DNA from 4 places in the Chryseobacterium sp. BIGb0232 genome. Region 1 is predicted to be linked to each of the others. Evidence: riboswitches for the same ligand, from Rfam matches in the RefSeq annotation. Region 1 holds a riboswitch; each other region holds the start of a gene.
The links. Region 1 has a riboswitch for cobalamin ahead of M2372_RS12260 (TonB-dependent siderophore receptor). Riboswitches for the same ligand answer to the same signal wherever they lie in the genome.
Positions count from the first base shown of each region.

Region 2: it holds a riboswitch for cobalamin, as region 1 does, so the genes downstream of both, M2372_RS08470 (T9SS type A sorting domain-containing protein) here and M2372_RS12260 (TonB-dependent siderophore receptor) in region 1, are expected to answer to the same signal.
Region 3: it holds a riboswitch for cobalamin, as region 1 does, so the genes downstream of both, prpB (methylisocitrate lyase) here and M2372_RS12260 (TonB-dependent siderophore receptor) in region 1, are expected to answer to the same signal.
Region 4: it holds a riboswitch for cobalamin, as region 1 does, so the genes downstream of both, M2372_RS04565 (TonB-dependent siderophore receptor) here and M2372_RS12260 (TonB-dependent siderophore receptor) in region 1, are expected to answer to the same signal.

Region 1 covers NZ_JANUEH010000004.1:153,899-158,800, reverse strand. Annotated here, with positions in the region: gene M2372_RS12270 (MbnP family protein) at 1-168, shown strand, start outside; gene M2372_RS12265 (cytochrome-c peroxidase) at 185-1,204, shown strand; cobalamin riboswitch at 1,335-1,522, shown strand; gene M2372_RS12260 (TonB-dependent siderophore receptor) at 1,635-3,677, shown strand; gene M2372_RS12255 (YncE family protein) at 3,674-4,810, shown strand; gene M2372_RS12250 (cell surface protein) at 4,826-4,902, shown strand, end outside.
Region 2 covers NZ_JANUEH010000002.1:537,535-542,436, forward strand. Annotated here, with positions in the region: gene M2372_RS08455 (GxxExxY protein) at 1-196, shown strand, start outside; gene tpiA (triose-phosphate isomerase) at 333-1,091, shown strand; gene M2372_RS08465 (esterase-like activity of phytase family protein) at 1,252-2,517, opposite strand; cobalamin riboswitch at 2,773-2,963, shown strand; gene M2372_RS08470 (T9SS type A sorting domain-containing protein) at 3,034-4,149, shown strand; gene clpP (ATP-dependent Clp endopeptidase proteolytic subunit ClpP) at 4,354-4,902, opposite strand, start outside.
Region 3 covers NZ_JANUEH010000001.1:561,738-566,639, reverse strand. Annotated here, with positions in the region: gene M2372_RS02445 (bifunctional 2-methylcitrate dehydratase/aconitate hydratase) at 1-171, opposite strand, end outside; gene prpC (2-methylcitrate synthase) at 208-1,362, opposite strand; gene prpB (methylisocitrate lyase) at 1,349-2,257, opposite strand; cobalamin riboswitch at 2,698-2,893, opposite strand; gene M2372_RS02430 (helix-turn-helix transcriptional regulator) at 3,231-4,229, opposite strand; gene M2372_RS02425 (VOC family protein) at 4,402-4,902, shown strand, end outside.
Region 4 covers NZ_JANUEH010000001.1:1,066,144-1,071,045, reverse strand. Annotated here, with positions in the region: gene M2372_RS04575 (helix-turn-helix domain-containing protein) at 1-1,190, opposite strand, end outside; gene M2372_RS04570 (T9SS type A sorting domain-containing protein) at 1,394-2,695, shown strand; cobalamin riboswitch at 2,952-3,129, shown strand; gene M2372_RS04565 (TonB-dependent siderophore receptor) at 3,161-4,902, shown strand, end outside.

The sequences.
Region 1 (4,902 bases):
ACGGGTAAAATCAATACGATTGTATTGGTTATCGGAACAGGATCAGATGGGAATGCCACTCCGAATATTCATACTGCTAACCAAATGGTAAAATTTGTTGATAACCTTGGTGGAAATGGTTCAAGTGATATTTCCGGAATGTTTTCAGTGAGTGGTGTTGAAAACTAGACTCTTCTCTGCTGCAATGAAAAAAGGATTAAGTTTTTTAGCCATTATCATTCTGTTAATATCTTGTAATAATGATCGTTACGAACCTATTTCTGACGATAATCCACAGGTCTTGCTCAATATTCCGTCTGGGTTTCCGGAACTAAACAATTCGGTGAACTCTAATAAACCTACAAAATATGGAGTAGAATTAGGGGAGAAATTATTTAATGAGAAAAGGTTAAGTGCAGATAATACTATTTCCTGTTCCAGCTGTCATATTCAGGGAAATGCTTTTGCAGATCATAATGCACAAGGAATAGGAATTCAGAATAGAGTAGGGTTGCGAAATGTACCAGCGGTCCAGAATATGTTGTTTATGAAGTTTTATAATTGGGATGGCAATATCCTTCAATTGGAAAATCAACCCTTGGTTCCTATTATCACTCATGAAGAAATGGGCTCTTCTATTCTGGAAGTGATAGGGAAAATAAGGGATGATATGATGTATAAAGATTTATTCAGAAAAGCTTTTGGAGATGAAGCCATTACTGCTGAAAGGATTTATAAGAGTATTGCACAGTATGAGTACACCCTGATTTCTGCCAATAGCAAATATGATAAGGTAAAAAGAAAAGAAGGAGAAACTTTCACGGAAAATGAAGCTCTGGGATATCAGACTTTTCAACAGAAATGTGCGGGTTGTCATAATACAGAGTTGTTTACTGATCAGAGTTTCAGGAATATTGGGTTTCCTGTAAATCCGGATACCAATGAAGCCGGCCGTGGAAGGGTTACGGGTATTCCGGCAGATTATATGAGTTTTCGGGTTCCTTCTTTAAGAAATGTAGAATATACAGCACCTTATGGAAGTTATGGACAGTTCCCAACATTAAGGGCAGTCCTTGATTATTTTGACAAAGGTGTTTTATCTGCAGATAACCTTGATCCTGTTTTTAAAAATAATGGAAACAGAATTCCTCTCTCGGAGCAGGAAAAGACAAATCTTATCCTGTTTATGAAAACGCTTAGTGATCGTGAATTTGTAAAAAAATAATCACAGGTAAAAACAGAAAAACTCAACAAAAATTGATTGCTTAAATCCCGTTACAATGTAGCGGGATTTTTCATGTTTACTAATTGATAATCATTTTATTCTGCATGCCATCGTATCTGGTGAGAATTTTATATCTTTGCCGGAATTTGGTGAGCCATAATAAGCTCTTAAAAGGGAATCCGGTGAAAATCCGGAACAGACCCGCTGCTGTAAGCTCCGCACCAAAGTTTTTGAAGAATAGATCCACTGTTTTTAGGAATGGGAAGGATTTCAAAAACGGAGTAAGTCAGAAGACCTGCCAGAAATAATAAACGTTTGACGCTTTCGTGGAATAAAGCTTAGGACAACAATGATTCTGTGCAGTAACAGCTGTGCTTTGTCGTTGCTTTTCTTATATCCATTAGCGTCATCATGATCCATGAATGAGCTAATGATAGCAAAACTAAGTACATTTCAATTCCATAAAACTGTTTTCACGGTATTCGTGTTAACCTCTCAGATTCTGTTTTCTCAAACCAGAAAAAAAGACAGTATCAAAGGAGAAGTCATAAAGACTGTCAATATTTACAAAAAGAATTTTAAAGAAATCCTTCCGGCTCAGGTCTTACAGGGGGAAGAACTGGAAAGGCTCAACAGTCATTCTGTTGCTGATGCCTTACGCTATTTCTCCGGAGTTCAGATTAAAGATTACGGTGGAATGGGTGGTTTGAAGACGGTTAATATCCGAAGTATGGGAAGCCAGCATGTAGGTGTTTTCTATGATGGAATCCAGCTGGGAAATGCTCAGAACGGAGTGGTCGATTTGGGAAGATATTCTCTGGATGATCTGGAAGAGATCTCGTTGTACAATGGTCAGAAAAGTGAAATTTTTCAACCGGCAAAAGACTTCGGATCGTCAGGATCTATTTATTTACAACCCAAAACGCCGGTATTCACAGGAAACAGGAAAACCAATCTTCTGATAAGAGCAAAAAGTGCTTCTATTGATTTATTTAATCCTTCTTTTCGCTTAGAGCAAAAGATTTCAAAAAGAGTTTCAGCAAGCGTAAGTGCAGAATTTCTCCAAAGTGATGGGCTTTACAAGTTCCACTATAGCAGGAAATATCCTAATGGAGTTACTGCTTCTGATACCATTTCTAAAAGATATGATTCCGACATTAAAGCAAAGCGCTTTGAAACCGCTATTAATGGAACTTTAAATAACGGAAGCTGGAATATACGTGGGTATGGTTATATTTCAAACCGTGGTATTCCGGCGCCCATTGTGAAGAACCGTTTTAAGGCAAGAGGAGCAAGAATGCTTGATGAAAATTATTTTGTTCAGGCCAATTTCAGGAAAAAGCTGTTTCCTAAGCTTGAAACTCAGCTGAAGGCAAAGTTTGCTTACGATTACACTTATTTTAACGATACGGTATTGTCTCAGTCTGCGATGCCCGCTATCAATACCTATATTCAACGGGAGGTTTATCTTTCCTCTTCCAATGTATACTCCATTACTCCTAATTGGGATGTCAGTCTGAATGGAGATTTTCAGTACAATAATCTGGATGCTAATTTGTATAATTTTTCATATCCTACCCGCTATACTACGCTTGTAGCTTTAGCTTCTACCTATCAATGGAACAGATTTAAGTTTTTAGGAAGCCTTTTAGGGACATTTACCTTTGAGGAAGTAAAAATGAATAAGCGCCCTGATGACAGGAGAGAATGGACACCCGCTTTCTTTATGAGCTATCAGCCGGAAGCAATACCAGAGCTGACCCTCAGAGCTTTTTATAAAAATATTTTCAGATTACCAACCTTTAATGACCTGTATTATACGAGTGTTGGAAATACGTATTTGCAACCTGAGTTTACTCATCAGTATGATGTGGGATTTACCTATCAGAAAAGGTATGATCATTCCCTATTTAAAGGTCTTTATGTAAAAGTAGACGGATATTACAATAGAGTAAAAGATAAAATTGTTGCTGTACCTACCACTAATATGTTTCGTTGGATGATGGTGAACCTTGGGAAGGTTGAAATCATTGGAGCAGATGTAAACGTACAGGCTGAAATGATGTTAGGGAATGTGAAAATTAGACCATTATTATCGTATACCTATCAGAAGGCTCAGGACATAACAAACAATGCCGGAGAGAAAGAAACTTATTATGGAGAGCAGATCCCTTATACACCATGGCATAGCGGATCCTTTACCCTAATGGCTGATTATAAAGACTGGAGCTTCAATTACAGTACAATCTATGTAGGAAAAAGATATGATGGGCAGCTGGATAATATTCAGTATAATTTTATTCAGCCTTGGTATACCCACGATCTTTCTATTCAGAGAAAACTGAGCCTGGCCGGACATCCTTTTAAAATCAATCTGGAAATGAATAATGTTTTTAACCAGTATTATGATGTGGTACTCAACTATCCTATGCCGGGAAGAAACTTCAGACTCACTTTAAACTTTAATTTATGAAAAAGCTAAATATTTGTTTTCTGTTTTTGACATTGATTGCGCTTGTTTCCTGCCGCACCGATGATGTCATTATTCCTATGGAAGTAGTGGAAGGGCTTAACCCTGTTGAGAATACAGCAATAAAAGGATTCTATGTATTGAATGAAGGAAATATGGGAAGCAATAAATGCACCCTTGATTTTTTTGATTACACCAAAGGAACCTATTTCAGAAATATCTATTCCGAGATCAATCCAAATGTTTTAAAAGAACTGGGTGATGTAGGAAATGATATTAAAATCTATGGCAGTAAGCTCTACATTGTGGTGAATGTTTCCAATACCATCGAAGTGCTGGATGCGAAGACAGCCAAACATATCAAATCTATTTATTTACAGAATTGCAGATACATGACCTTTAAAGGTGGGAAAGCCTATGCCAGCAGCTATGCTGGTCCTGTGGATATCAATCCGTTAGCACCTAAAGGAAAAGTTGCAGAAATAGATACGGTATCGCTGACTGTTCAGCGTACAGCAACAGTAGGATATCAACCTGAAGAAATGGAAATTGTGGGTAATCAATTATTTGTTGCCAATTCCGGAGGATATATGGTTCCAAATTATGACAGAACTGTTTCAGTAATTGATCTGAACACTTTTACAGAAAAGAAAAAAATTGATGTAGCCATCAACCTTCACCGTCTTAAAAAAGACAATTACGGAGATCTGTATGTAAGTTCAAGAGGAGATTATTACAACGTTCCTTCCAATTTATATCTAGTGGATGCAGCAACCGGAGTGATCAAGAAAGACTTTCATATTGCCGTTAGTGAAATGACCATCGTAAATGATAAACTGTATTATTACGGAAATGAATTCAATTACAATACTCACGCGTATGTAAAAACATTTGGAATCATAGATGTAAAGACCGAGCAGGTTATTTCCAACAGGATTATTGATAAGGAGTATGAAACAATCATTAAAACGCCTTACGGAATAGCAGTAAACCCAATTACCGAAGATATTTATATGACAGATGCCAGAAACTATGTGTCCATGGGATTTGTATACTGTTTTGATAAAAACGGACATTTTAAATGGAAGACTGAAGGCGGAAATATCCCTGCCCATTTTGCCTTTTTATATAATTAAATGAAACTGATCAACATGAATAAAAAAACAATTAATTATTTAACAGCCGGGTTTTTATCCCTTCTGTTTGTAGGAATGATTGCATCTTGTCA
Region 2 (4,902 bases), on a different contig from region 1:
TATCAATTTTAAAATTGACATTTTAGTGGAAGATAAAGTTATTTTAGAATTAAAATCTGTAAAAGAGCTGGATAATGTTTATTATAAACAATTATATACTTATTTGAGATTGTCTGACAAGAAACTGGGGCTATTAATTAACTTTAATACAACCAATATTTTAGATAATATAAAAAGAGTGGTCAATAATCTGTAAAGATCTATTAAAACTACATTTATCTGCGAAATCAAACTAATCTGCGAGAGAAAAAATAATACATGCAGATTTTGCAGATAACGCAGATGCAAAGTAAAAATTTAATTAAAAAGTAAAATAAATCAATATAAATCTTATGAGAAGAAAAATAGTTGCAGGCAACTGGAAAATGAACAAAAATGTAATTGATGCACAACAATTAATGATTCAATTGCTAAGCTATAAAAACAATAATGCTACGAACTGTGAGGTTTGGATCGCTCCTCCATCTTTATACTTAATGATGGCTAAAGATATCTTTGAAAAGGATGAAATTGGAGTATTCTCTCAGGACATGAGCGAGCACGAAAGTGGTGCCTATACAGGAGAAATTTCTGCTGATATGTTAGAATCTATCGATGCTACAGGTTCATTAATTGGACATTCTGAAAGAAGACAATATCACGGAGAAACAGATTCTCACTGCAACAGAAAAGTAAAATTAGCTTTGGATAAAGGTCTTACCCCAATCTATTGTAACGGGGAAACACTTGAGCAAAGAAAAGCGGGTCAACATCTTGAAGTGGTTAAAAATCAAACTGAAGTAGCTCTTTTTACCCTTTCAGCAGAAGAGATCAAAAAGGTAGTTATCGCTTACGAACCGGTTTGGGCGATCGGAACAGGGGAAACAGCAAGCCCGGAGCAGGCTCAGGAAATCCACGCACACATCAGAAATACGATTGCTGCTAAATACGGACAGGAAGTAGCAGATGAGGTTTCTATCCTTTATGGAGGTTCTGTGAAGCCGGATAACGCTAAAGAAATCTTCTCTCAGCCAGATATTGATGGTGGTCTGATTGGAGGTGCTGCTTTGAAATTAGAAGATTTCTCTAAGATCATTGAGGCTTTCAACTAGTATTGAGAAGACCAATATACACATACAAAGCCCCTGAAAAGTACTTTTCAGGGGCTTTTATTATAGGTTTTGGCTAAAGCCAGCTCGGCGGAACCATTTAAATGATATACGATAAAAAACGGCGGAATAAATCCCGCCGCTTTCCGTTAAAAAAATCTAATTATTGAATATCGACTATATACATAGTTCCTTTGTCTACCTTCCCTGTTTTAGGAAGTATTTTTGCTTTAGGATTTCCGTTTCCATCATCTACTACCCCAAAGTCATCATCATTGAAAACAGCCAGTTTATTGTTTCCTAAATAAACAATTCCCTCAAATTTATCGTGCTCATATCCTAGTTTAGCAACCAGGTCTACCGCTAGTTTTTTAGAAACAGGTTTAATTCCTGCGTTGGCAAGTTCATCCCAGGTACACTGTTCCAGCGCTTTTCCGTTTACTTTCATTCCGTCTACAGCTGCAAGGTCAGTTCCGGTAACATCCGTTGCATCACTTAAGTTGATTCTGTATACCTTTTTAATTCCGCCCTGTGTTCCGAAATTACCATCTCTTTCAATCACAAGAAATTCATTATTTCCTAATGCTGTAATGTCACAAACAGAATCCGAGGCACCGCCATCCTGTCTATACAGATATTGTTTCGTTTTTCCGGTACTGATATCGAAAGTTACGATTCTCGTTAAGGTTGTGTTCGTTGCCAAAGCTTTTGAAGGCACCAACATCATGGACTGTATTGTCCCCACCAATGTTTTCCCGTCCGGAGTTATACAAAGACCTTCCATGCCTCTGTTGGCTCTTCTTTTAGCTAAAACGGCAGGTAATTTTCTACTTCCTGTATTTACCCCAATCGGGCTTATTCTTTCCAGCTCTACTCCATCAGCACTATAATGAACAATGTGCGGTCCGTATTCATCAGAAACCCAGAATGTACCATCTGATGCAGCTACAATACTTTCACTGTCTAAGCCATATTTATCCGTTCCCAGAACATTTCCTGATGCATCATAAGCTACTTCACCTGTACTTCCCATTCCTACTGGGTTTGGAAGTCCTGTAATAGGCTGTCCGGATGGATTTTTAAGTTTAATATATTTGATTACTTCTACATTCCCTTCAGCATTAATTTTAAAATGCATAATGGTTGGAGTAAAATTGGGAGTTAAAAATTTTTTACCATTCTGATAATCTGTATTCGGACCACGGTCTGTAATCACATAAAACTCTCCTTTTCTTGTAGGGTGAGCAGCAGCTCCGGAGCCAAATCCACCATTGATCACAGCTACTCCGTTTATTGTTGCCAAAGTAGAAAATGGAAATTCCTGCGGAAGTTTAGAATAATTAATATCCTGGTTATTTACATTATTGTCATCATCTTTACATGACCATAATACAGTCATCATCAAAGCAGATAATAGTAATTTTTTCATATTAACTTTTATGGCGCGAAAGTATAACTTGATTATAAACTGATCTTGAATGCAATGATAATTGTATTTTAACAATAGAACCTAAAGATGAATTCAGTATAAACAACAAAAATTCATATTTAACTTAAAAATCCGAACACATAAACCCAATCCATTACCAATCAACAAATTCAAATTCAGAAAATACAATTAACCTTTAATAAAAGGTTAAAACAGGTATGTAATTCACAAAATAGGCATCAAAAATTTATATGATATATTTGCGGTCTTTAAGGTTGAACACTGTTCATAATAGGGAATTAAGTGAGAATATTATTCAAATCTTGAGCTGTACCCGCAACTGTAAGCTGTTTTACCTGTAGCTGTATGATACCACTGGACCAAAATCCGGGAAGGTTAGCTATAGGATGCGAGCCAGGAGACCTGCCTTGAATAAACTTTTAATTTTAGAATCAGACTATACCAGTCTCTTCCTATTAATAAGTTTCGGGAATAAAACTTTAATTTAATTATATTATGAGAAAAATCTATTTTTTTTTCTTACTGCTTTGTACGCAGTTTTTCTTCGCTCAATTCACAGAAAATGACATTAAGTTTTGGGTGGGAACCGGTTCTAAAAAGGCCTATTTCATTGCTGATTTTAATGACAACAACACGCCTAATTCTTATGTTTGGGGTTATCGTTTTGATGATGATAATTTAATGGCGGAAGATATGGTTAATGCTATTGTAGAAGCAGAGCCTAAAATAGAGGCTGACATTCCTTCAGGGTTCCTGTACAGCTTCACATACAATCATCATACTCCAAGTACAGATGATTACTGGATTACCTGGTCGGGACCTAATGCAGGGAATATGTCCAATCAAAATAATGGTGTAGGATATACTGCTTTAACAGACGGACTATGGTTTGGAATAACCTATGGAATGGATGAAATTGATACCCCACCATCAACTCCAGTACCCGCTTACAGTTCCCAATGGTATACTTCATCACAAATTACCCATTGGATTGGAACAGGAACCAATAAAAGTCTTGTTGTGGTAGATTTTGGAACTAATAATTCTAATGATCAAGCCAATTCATTTGTTTTTGGAATTCAATATAATGGCAGTATAACAGCGGAACAGGCTTTGCAGCTTATCCAGTCACAAGCTTCCTATTTCAATTTCACTTCCAGCAATAACCAAATTTCCAATCTATCACTCAATACCTTCACAGGAAATAACTCCGGAACAGAAAACTGGAAATTATACACCGGAGAAGACCTTTCTAGCTGGCAGAAAAAAACTGATCTCAGCCAGATACAATTGAATAACAATACATGGTTAGGATTAAGTTTCGGACAAAGAAGACCTTTCACCCCGACTGAAGCACATAACGCTACATTATCGGTGGCTTCAGTAAACAAGAAAGCATTATTCAATATTTATCCAAATCCGGCAAGTGATTTTATTCAGATTGAAACTCCTGATAATATCAAAGAAGTCAATATTTATTCTTCTTTAGGACAGAAAGTGATGACTTCCCAGGCATCTAAGATTAATATTACATCTTTAAATACCGGTGTATACTGGGTTGAGGTTAAGACTAAGAGTGGTTCTACTGTACATAAGATAGTGAAGAAGTAAAGAGGGAGATGGGTAAATCACCCCGTCAAAAATTCTTTGAATTTTCGACACCCCTCCATCGGAGGGGAATATCGCGTCTTCAATTTTGATATTTCTTCGTCATAGTAATCCGCTATGAAACGTACAATAAAAATTCGCGTATTCGTCGCAAACAAAAAAACGCATCCAAGTTGGATGCGTTTTTCATTATGATTATACAATCAATTATTTTTTCTCTGTAGATCTTTGAAGAACCTCATCTACCATACCGTAGCTTTTAGCTTCTTCAGAAGTCATCCAGTAATCCCTGTCGGAAGATTTCTCTACCCATTCGTAAGTCTGTCCTGAATGATGAGCAATAATGTCATAAAGCTCCTGCTTCAATTTCAACATCTCTCTTAAGTTGATCTCCATATCGGAAGCTACTCCCTGAGCACCTCCTGAAGGCTGGTGAATCATTACTCTTGAATGTTTAAGCGCAGAACGCTTTCCTTTTTCTCCTGCAACCAATAATACTGCTCCCATAGAAGCAGCCATTCCTGTACAGATTGTCGCTACATCCGGCTTAATAATCTGCATGGTGTCATAAATACCTAAACCGGCATATACACTTCCACCAGGAGAGTTGATATAGATCTGAATATCTTTAGACGGATCTGCACTTTCCAGGAATAAAAGCTGAGCAGTAACGATATTCGCTACCTGATCGTCAATTCCAGTTCCCAGGAAGATAATTCTATCCATCATCAGACGGGAAAAAACGTCCATCTGAGC
Region 3 (4,902 bases), on a different contig from region 1:
ACATGCAGGGTAAGTTAATGCTTCCAGTCCACATCCGATGGTGTCCAGAAGACAGTAATGGGCTGTTTTCCAGGCCAGATCATTTTTGATTTCATAGTTCAATACATAATCTGCAATATCTGTTAATACTTTATCCGGTTGGGGTCTTTCATTTGAAATGTGTGATGACATCTTTATTTTATAATTTAGTTATTAATTGTGATATGTTTATTTTCTGTCTTGTAGAGAGATGAATTCCTTATTTTCAGGACCTGTGTAGTTAGCACTTGGGCGGATAATTTTTCCATCCTGTCTCTGTTCAATAATATGAGCGCTCCATCCTGTAACTCTGGAGATAACGAAGAGTGGAGTAAACATAAGGGTAGGTACTCCCATTAGATGATAGGATACCGCAGAGAACCAATCCAGATTCGGAAACATTTTCTTTTCTTCCCACATGATGGTTTCCAGTCTTTCAGCGATATTATACAACAGCATATCTCCGGCTTCCTCAGAAAGTTCTTTAGCTACTTTTTTAATCACCACATTTCTTGGGTCCGAAATTGTGTAAACAGGATGTCCGAATCCGATGATCACTTCTTTGTTGACAATGCGCTGACGGATATCTGCTTCTGCTTCATCTGGCGAATTGTATCGGCTTTGGATTTCAAATGCCACTTCATTGGCACCACCATGTTTAGGACCTCTTAAAGCACCAATGGCTCCTGTAATAGCTGAATAAATATCTGAACCTGTTCCTGCGATCACACGGCTAGTGAATGTAGAAGCGTTAAATTCATGTTCGGCGTAAAGATTTAACGAGATCTGCATGGCTCTTACCCATGAATCAGAAGGTTTTTTTCCATGTAATAAATGAAGAAAATGGCCTCCAATCGTATCGTCATCTGTTTCTACATCAATCTCTTTTCCATTATGGGTATAGTGATACCAGTATAATAAACCCGAACTGAATGATGCCAGTAATTTATCTGCAATATCCCTCGCTCCGGCCATATTATGATCGTCTTTTTCCGGTTGAATACTGCCAATGGCGGATACCATGGATCTCATTACATCCATCGGATGTGCCGCTGCCGGAATACTCTTTAAAATATTTCTTACAGAATGGGGTAACCCTCTTAAAGACTTTAATTTAGCTTTGTAATTTTTCAATTGAGCTCCGGTAGGCAGCTGACCATAGATCAAAAGGTAAGCTACTTCTTCAAACTCCGCTTTTTCAGCCAGATCCAGGATGTCATATCCTCTGTAGTGGAGATCATTTCCACTTTTTCCTACGCTGCAAAGCGCTGTATTGCCTGCTGCTACTCCAGAAAGGGCAACGCTTTTCTTAGGCTTGAATGTTGGTTCGCTATTCGTTGACATTACTATTTTGTTTAAAAAGGTTATCTAATTTTTGTTCATAATCATGGTATCCAATGCTTTGATAGAGTTCTTCTCTGGTCTGCATAGTGTCTAATACATGGGCCTGGGTTCCGTCTTTGCGGATGTGTTCATAGACATTCAGGGCTGCTTTATTGGCTGCACGGAAGGCTGAAAGAGGGTAAAGGATCAATCCTACGCCTGCATCTTTTAATTCATCAACCGTATACATATCAATCATTCCAAACTCTGTGATGTTGGCCAATACAGGGATTCCCGCTGCATCAACGAATTTTTGATAAAAGCTTAGATCAGGAACTGCTTCGGCAAAAATAAAATCAGCACCGGCTTCCTTATAGGCAATGGCTCTTTCAAGAGTTTTTTCCAGCCCTTCATTGGCAAAAGCATCCGTTCTGGCTCCGATTACAAAACTTTCATCTGTACGGGCATCTGCAGCAGCCTTCAGCCTGTCTGACATCTCTTCTTTGGTTACGAGTTCTTTTCCCGGACGATGTCCACAACGTTTTGCTCCTACCTGATCTTCGATATGTAAAGCTGCTGCACCTGCTTTAATCAATGATTTTACAGTTCTGGCGACGTTGAATGCTGATGGGCCAAATCCTGTATCCACATCTACCAGTAAAGGTAAATCACAGACATTGGTAATTCTTTGAATATCAATTAATACATCTTCCAGCGTGGTAATTCCCAAATCAGGAATTCCTAAAGATCCGGCAGCAACGCCGCCGCCTGAAAGATAAATGGCATTGAAGCCGGCTTGTTTGGCCAATAATGCATGGTTGGCATTGATGGCCCCGACAATCTGAAGAGGACTTTCTTTTTGCATAGCCTTCCGGAATTGAGTACCGGGAGACTTCCAGTTTTCATTTTTAGTCATTGTAATATTTATGGTTTAGGTGAAATTTGTTTACAGATAGAGAAGAATAACGATCATGATTTAATTGCAGGGAAGTAAAAAGAGAATAATGAGTATCGCTTCGATTTGCTGCCAACAGACAGAAAATCTGTGTGTTTTTTAGGAAACAGCATTTCAGGATCTTGACAGATCTTTTGGGTGTGTAGGAATTATCGAAATGGGTTAGGTACATTTTTTACTTTTTACATGCATTAAACGCTATAAAAAGTTCCTGCAGACTTCACAATGCTTTGTGAGAAAGAAAAATTACGGAAAGGGGACACGGATGAGCGGTAGATTCATAGAAGAACCTGTTGTTCTGCTATTGTCCATCTCAAAAAATAATACGAGTTGATAAACTATTTTATCATATCATTATCCATACCGTATCATACCTGACTATAAGCTTCAAACCGCGAAAGCATCGTCAATTCGAAATAGGCAGGTCTCCTGACTTGTAACAGTTTTTATCATCCTTCCCATATGCCGGAGCATACAGTGGATATGAATTTGATAAAAACCTTTTTGTTGTTACTTACAGTTGCGCGACAGTTCGTGATTTGCACACGATTCCCTTTTAATACACAGCTAAGTGTTACCAATTTCGGTTGATAAAGAAGGTGTTAAGAACTCCTTGATGGTAAATATAGACATTTTATGAAAACGACAAAATATTTTATGCAAACAATAATTAATTGAATGTAATTTGCTGATAGCGTTTTGATTACGAAATGTGTCTTTTGATGTTTTTAAAATAATATCTGGAATTTGTCCGGTTTTTTCATTACCAAATTGTTAACAAATAAGATAGAATTTTAAATTGATTTAAATAAAAGGTGTGTTTTTGTAGTAACTTTTCATATTTAAAAACAGAAGGAAAATACTGAATAAGTTCAAAGCCTCAAAATAGGAGTTAATTTCTAAAATACTGCATTTAAAATGTAGGAAAAAAAAATTAACGGCTGATTCCGTTTCCGTATTTAAACTGGCTTGGAATGATGTTATATTTTCTCTTAAATGCTGCTGAAAAATGTCTGGAATTTTTATATCCAATCACCTCAGAAATTTCATTAATGCTTAAATCACCTTCAATAAGCATTTTTTTTGCCTGTTCCATTTTTATATCATTCCAGAAACTGAATACTGTGGTTCCAAATAGTTCCTTAAATCCTTTTTTTAAAGTAAATTCATTGGTTCCTACCTGATGGGCAAGGTCTATTAATGAACAGTTTTCATTGAGATTATTGACAATAAAATCTCTCACCGCATAGATCTTATCTTCATCTTTTTTCAGAAGTGATGAGGGTGAAGAAGTAGTATTAAAAAGCTGTTCCAGTTGTAAAAGAAGAAGTTCAGCCACCTTGGCTTCAAGGTAGATTCTTTTAAAAATACCTTTTCTGTCGCAGTGAATGATGTCGTTCAGAACCTGGTACATTTCCAGGCTGATCCGGCAATGGTCCGGATTGATAAGACATGAATGCTGTTTCTCAATAGCATTTCTGAATGTATTGAATAGTTCAGAGTCTTCAGGAAGGAATTTCTTAAAAAAATCCGGGGCTAAATTAACTTCCAGGATCTGCATTTCATGACCGTCGAATTCCATCTGGCCACTCATCTGATGGGCATAAATTATATTATGCTGATAACTTTCAAAACAAACTTTATTGTTGAAATTCTCTGAAAGAGCAGCGCTTTTTCCTTTTAACGAAAAATGCATTTCAACACTTTCGAAATCGGCCTCAAAGTACAGTAATACTTTATTTTCAAGTGAAACATTCCCGAAGCCAATGTGAACATTCTCAAAGCAGATCTCATGATAAAAACCATTTCCATAAGGAGGTTTCAGATGGGTAATACACTCTCTGATTTCGCCATCGTTCTGGTAATAGGCATTGGGATATTTTCTTTCCACCAATGTTCCACCAATTTTATCATCGTAGACCCGTAATGCCATTATTATTTTATTATGATTAGAATTCTCCTTTTTGCGGACTTTTTACTCCCTTTTGCGTACCTGTGTGCCCCAATTTTCATCTTAGATTTGCACAAAGATAAATAATTATTTAGAATGATTCTTAATAATGGACTTAGTTTTATCTATTAAGATCAAATAAAAAATAATAGAAATGAAGAATAATGTACAACTAAGTCATGTATTGTATCGGGTGCAGGATTTACATATTGCGGTAAAAAAGCTACAGGATGCAGGTTTTATTGTTGAATATGGAGCATACCCTGATAAGGCTTATAATGCTTTGATATGGTTTGAGAAAGGAGTATTTATTGAGATTTACCATAACTCCGGGCTTCCTGTTTATATACGATGGATGATGAAGATCTTTGGGTATCAATCTGTTTTAGAACGGATGAAACAATGGGAGAATATAAAAGAAGGCTGGTGTGAATGGTCTCTGGAGTCTGCATTGGAAAACCTGAATTCAGAGAAACAGTTTTTCAAAAGTGAAAATACAGGGTTCAGGTTTCATAAGGCTAAAAGAAAAGATGGAGATGGAAATAAACTTAAATGGGAACTTCTGATGCCTGATGATATTGATTTTCCTTTTTTAATGTCTGCCTATATTCCTAATCCCAGGCCCAAAGAAATTAATCATCCCAACGGAATTGTA
Region 4 (4,902 bases), on a different contig from region 1:
GTAGATGGTGATATTGTTTGTTCCTTTCGGGTACTCTGTTTTTCAAAGAAATCAAATTGCTTTTTTAGGTCTCTATTTTTGCTTTTAATGATTAAAAAATAGATGAACAAACCAATGACGATGAATAATATGACCAGAGTGGAAGACCAGAAAGATGTTAAATAAGTTTGCTTCTGAAATTCAAGTGTTTTATTCTGATTCGTTTCTACCAGTTTTACAATATACCGTATTCCTTCTCTTGTATTGGAGTCTGTTTTTATTCTTAAATCATTATAGTATTTGTTATATTGATGGTATTTCATATCATCATGAAGAGCAAAATAGGTTCGGGACAACGATTCGTAGATTTTGATTTTTAAATTGTTAAAAGGAAGGTCTTCAATCAACGACAGTCCTTGTTCCAGTTTTTGGGCAGACATTTTATAATCCTGTATCAAAAAATAGTACCGCGATAAGTTTTCATAAGCTAAGCTGAGTAAAAATGGTTGGTTTTGCTGTTGCTCAAGGTCAGAAATGATACTTTCTATCAGGTTTTTATACTCAATCAGGTTATTTTCTTTCATCAAATAAGAAGAGCGGAAAATCCTATTTTCTGTTTGTATGATTTTATTCTCATCATCAGTATTACTGATGTACTGATCACTTTTGTCAAGATTTTTTAACGCATTCGGATAATCCCTGTTAATGCCCAGATTTAAAGCCTGTAGCTGATAGAGTTTGGCTGTGGTGATCCTGAATTTTGGATGATTGCTTTTCAGAAGTTTCTGATCTGATAAGAGGCTGGCAATGATTTTTTTTGATTGATTATATAAACCCAGATTCTGATACTGGTCTGCAAGATTATAGTTACCAAAAACCTGCATGAAATAAGAAAGATTTTGATCCTGATCTTCTTTTTGAGAAAAACTATTGACAGACTGCATATAGTCTCCCTTCATAGCAAATGCCTGTGAAATGATATTTTGAAGAATAATCTTATGCTCTATATCCTGATCGCTTACCAGAATTCCTTGGGTATAACTTATACAGTCGTCAGGATTCTGATATAGTTTCTGGAATGCCTTATCTGTTATAATATTAAAATCAGGACCGGTCTGCCCTTTGGCAATAAAGGAAGAGAATGCGAAGATCAGCAGAAAAATCCATCTGCTATTTTCAAACATTTTTCTGAATAACAATTTGTTTTTCATGTTTCTTTCAATAATCCTCCTGAAATAAGTCTTCAAAACGACATTTGTTTAAGTGTTTGGTTACTAGGTTTTTAAAATTATGATTCTTTTGAAATTCACGAATTGTGAAAGCCTATTTCTTTTGTTTGAGTAAATATAATATTAATATTGTTTTCGGTAATTTAAAATATTAAATATAATCATATATGGTAAATTTTTATAAAATGTCAATAAAGGTGTTAGCTGCTTGTTTCTTTTTTAATTTTGGTGTAGTGGAAGCTCAGTTTACTGTAATGGGACTTGGAAATTATAATGTGGGTGCGGTTTCTGATAAAGGAGTAGTAAGCATGCACACTACTGGCGGTGGAATATTTATGTGGACAGCAAATACGGGGATCGTACAGATAGGTACAGTATCAAACGGATATCCGGCTGCCGGAAAAACAGTTGTTTCTAACGATGGAATGAAGATCGCATCTTCAGTGACCAATACAGCGACAGGTTTTAATGAAATTTCAACCTATGAAGTAAGTTCTGCTACCTGGACGAATAGAGGCGGGCTCGTTCCCACCGGTTGGGATGGTAGTGTAAGTTCTACATGGGGAATGTCTCCGGATGGAAATGCAATTGTAGGACTTGGATGGCTTACTGCAGCAAATGCCCATGCTGTAAAATGGGATGGAACAAACGGGGTGGTAGATCTGGGGAGTATGGTAAGCGGGCGAAGCTCGAGAGCAAATGCAATAAATGCAGACGGATCTGTTGTTGTAGGATGGCAGGATGAACCTACAGGAACCAGAAGTGGTGCAAAATGGATAGATGGGGTGGAAAGCTTCATTACGGATGCCAACGGGAGCAATGTAGGAGAAGCAGGAGCTGTTTCCGTGGACGGGAATACGATTATTGGTTCCGCAAATCCGAATCCTTATGTTTGGAAGGCAGCAACCGGAGTGACGTATATAACGCACCCCAATGCTTCATTTTCTTTTAAAGGAGGGGCAACGGGGGTTTCTGGAGATGGCACAAGGGTTATCGGCTTTTACAGGGCATTTGGAGCGCCACCAATGTCTGGAGAAGGTTTTATCTGGACAGAAGAGAGTGGACGTATTAACCTCAATGACTATGCAACAAGTTTAGGAATTGATACTAATGGTGTGATAATGGGGCTTCCATTGGCCATTTCTCAGGATGGTAAAAAAATAGCAGGAATGGGAATGAATGCCTCTAATCAGATGGTCGCATTTTATCTGGACCTTACAGGATATTTATCTGTGAGAGATGTAGAAAATGATAAAAATAAAAGCTCAATCAGTATTTATCCTAATCCGGTAAATGATATTTTATACTTTAAAGGATCCGGAAAAATTGAAAAGGCAGAAGTTTATAATATGGTAGGACAAATAGTGAAATCATTCCCATCCATAGAGGACCAGATTGATGTATCATCTTTACCGAAAGGAAACTATGTACTTCAGCTTTCAGAGAAAGGAGGTAAGCAACAGAACCATAAATTTATCAAGAAGTAAAAATCAGCAAATTTTAATAATAGTTATACCATGAATAGCTGCTTTCAATATTGGAGGTAGCTATTTTTGTAAATTGATAAATATCAGAAAAAGGAAATGATGAAAGATGATAAAGAGTAATAATACCATCTTTTCCCCCTTTTTAAAGTAGTTTTATGACGACTTTCAGGAATAGTAAAATTAAAAATGACTTTCAGTTTCCTGACTTCAGGTTATATCCAAATAAGTCCGTTCTTGTCTAATACATTTAAAAAACTATCTTTGCAAAAATTTTGGTTTCCAGTATATTGGAATGAAAAGGGAATTGGGTGAAACTCCCAAACTGTCCCCGCAACTGTAGATCGCAATAAAAATTTCTGTACACAGCCACTGTATAAAACGGGAAGGCGCAGAAAGCGAAAGTCAGGAGACCTGCCAGAATAATAATCAAAAAACATATTGCTTTCGGAGGAAAAGTAGAATAATATGGATATAAAAAGATCTCTAATACTGTTTTTGTCATCATATGGCTGCTTTCTTTTCGGACAGGAGAAAGCTGTTGATACAATTTATATCTTCGATAGCCAGATGAACAAGGTGAAACAATTTCATCCTGTGAAAACAATCAATGCTGAAGAGGTTGAAAAAAACTCCAGCAATCTTTCAGAACTCTTAAGATTTCAGTCTTCAATTTATATTAAAGAAAATGCACGTGGTGGATCTGCTTCACCATCTTTTAGAGGAACTACTGCTCAACAGACATCCTTTGTCTGGAACGGAATTAATGTTAATTCCAATTTTCTGGGCCAGGGAGATGTAAACAATCTTTCTCTGTTCGGGTATGATCAGATTGGAATAAAGGCAGGTGGCGGAAGTGTTACTTATGGTTCCGGAGCTATTGGAGGTAGCATTCATCTGGATAATAGCCTTAATTTTAATAAAGGCTTTCATGGAACATTGTTCTCTGAGGCAGGTTCTTTCAATACCTATAATAATTTTGTTAAAAGCTCTTACAGCAATGAGAAATTCAGTTTTAAAGCTTCCGGAAATTATTCTGTTAGTGAGAATGCTTACGAAGTAAACAAAGAACCTAGGAATTATATAAATCTTAACGGGGAGTATTATAATACGAACTTTAATATTGCTGCCGCTTATAAATTAGCTCCTCATCATCAGATTTCATGGATTTCAGAATGGTTTAACGGACAACAACATTTTCCAATTATCTTTGATAAGGAAACGAAAACGAAATATGAGACTCAAAATGTAAGAAGTCTGATTTCCTGGGACTGGAATAAAACAAGCTTTAATAACTCTTTTAAAGTAGCTTATACAGAAGAAAATTTTAAGTATTTTAATGATATAGAAAGACCTAAATTCAGTAGTGGGACCGGAAGGAACTATATTCTGAAGAATGATTTCAATTATTTTCTTACCTCAAAATGGAACTTCAATATCATTGGAGAATACCAGCTGAATAAAGGCGAAGGCTATGGCTCCGGAATAGATCAGGTAAGCCGGAATATGGGGTCTGTTGCCGGTTTGATAAGATATTTTCCTACCACTGATTTACGTATTGAAGCTGGAATAAGACAGGATTTTGTTGGAGTGACTAAGTCTCCTCTTTTATTTTCTTTTTCAGGAAAATGGAATGCTTTACGCTGGTATAATCTTGGATTAAGTGTTTCAAGGAATTTCAGAGCCCCTTCTTTCAATGATCTATATTGGAGACCTGGAGGAAATGAAGATCTAAAACCGGAAACCTCTTACCAGTTTGAATTGAGAAATCAGTTTAAAGTCGGTGATTTCAAACTTTCCGTGGTTCCTTATTATATGGATATCAGAGATATGATAAGATGGCTTCCTAATTCTTCAGGGATTTATAGCCCTGTAAATACTGAGCATGTAAGATCTTACGGAGTGGAAACCCAAGCGGAATTTGCTAAACGTTTTGGTAAGCATTTTCTGAATGTAGGTTTAGGATATAGCTACACAAATTCTCAGGATTTGGAAAAAAAGAAACAGCTGATGTACGTTCCCTTCCATAAATTTACCGGAAATGTTGATTATCAGTATGAATTCATAAAAGTATATGCTCAGGGATTGTTTACCGGGCTTACTTATACAGACTCCAATGAGAAGAAAAGTGAGGCTCTGAAAGAATATTTTATAATGAATGCTGGCGTTGGAGCTACATTTTTAAAAAATTATACACTGGGTTTTAAAAT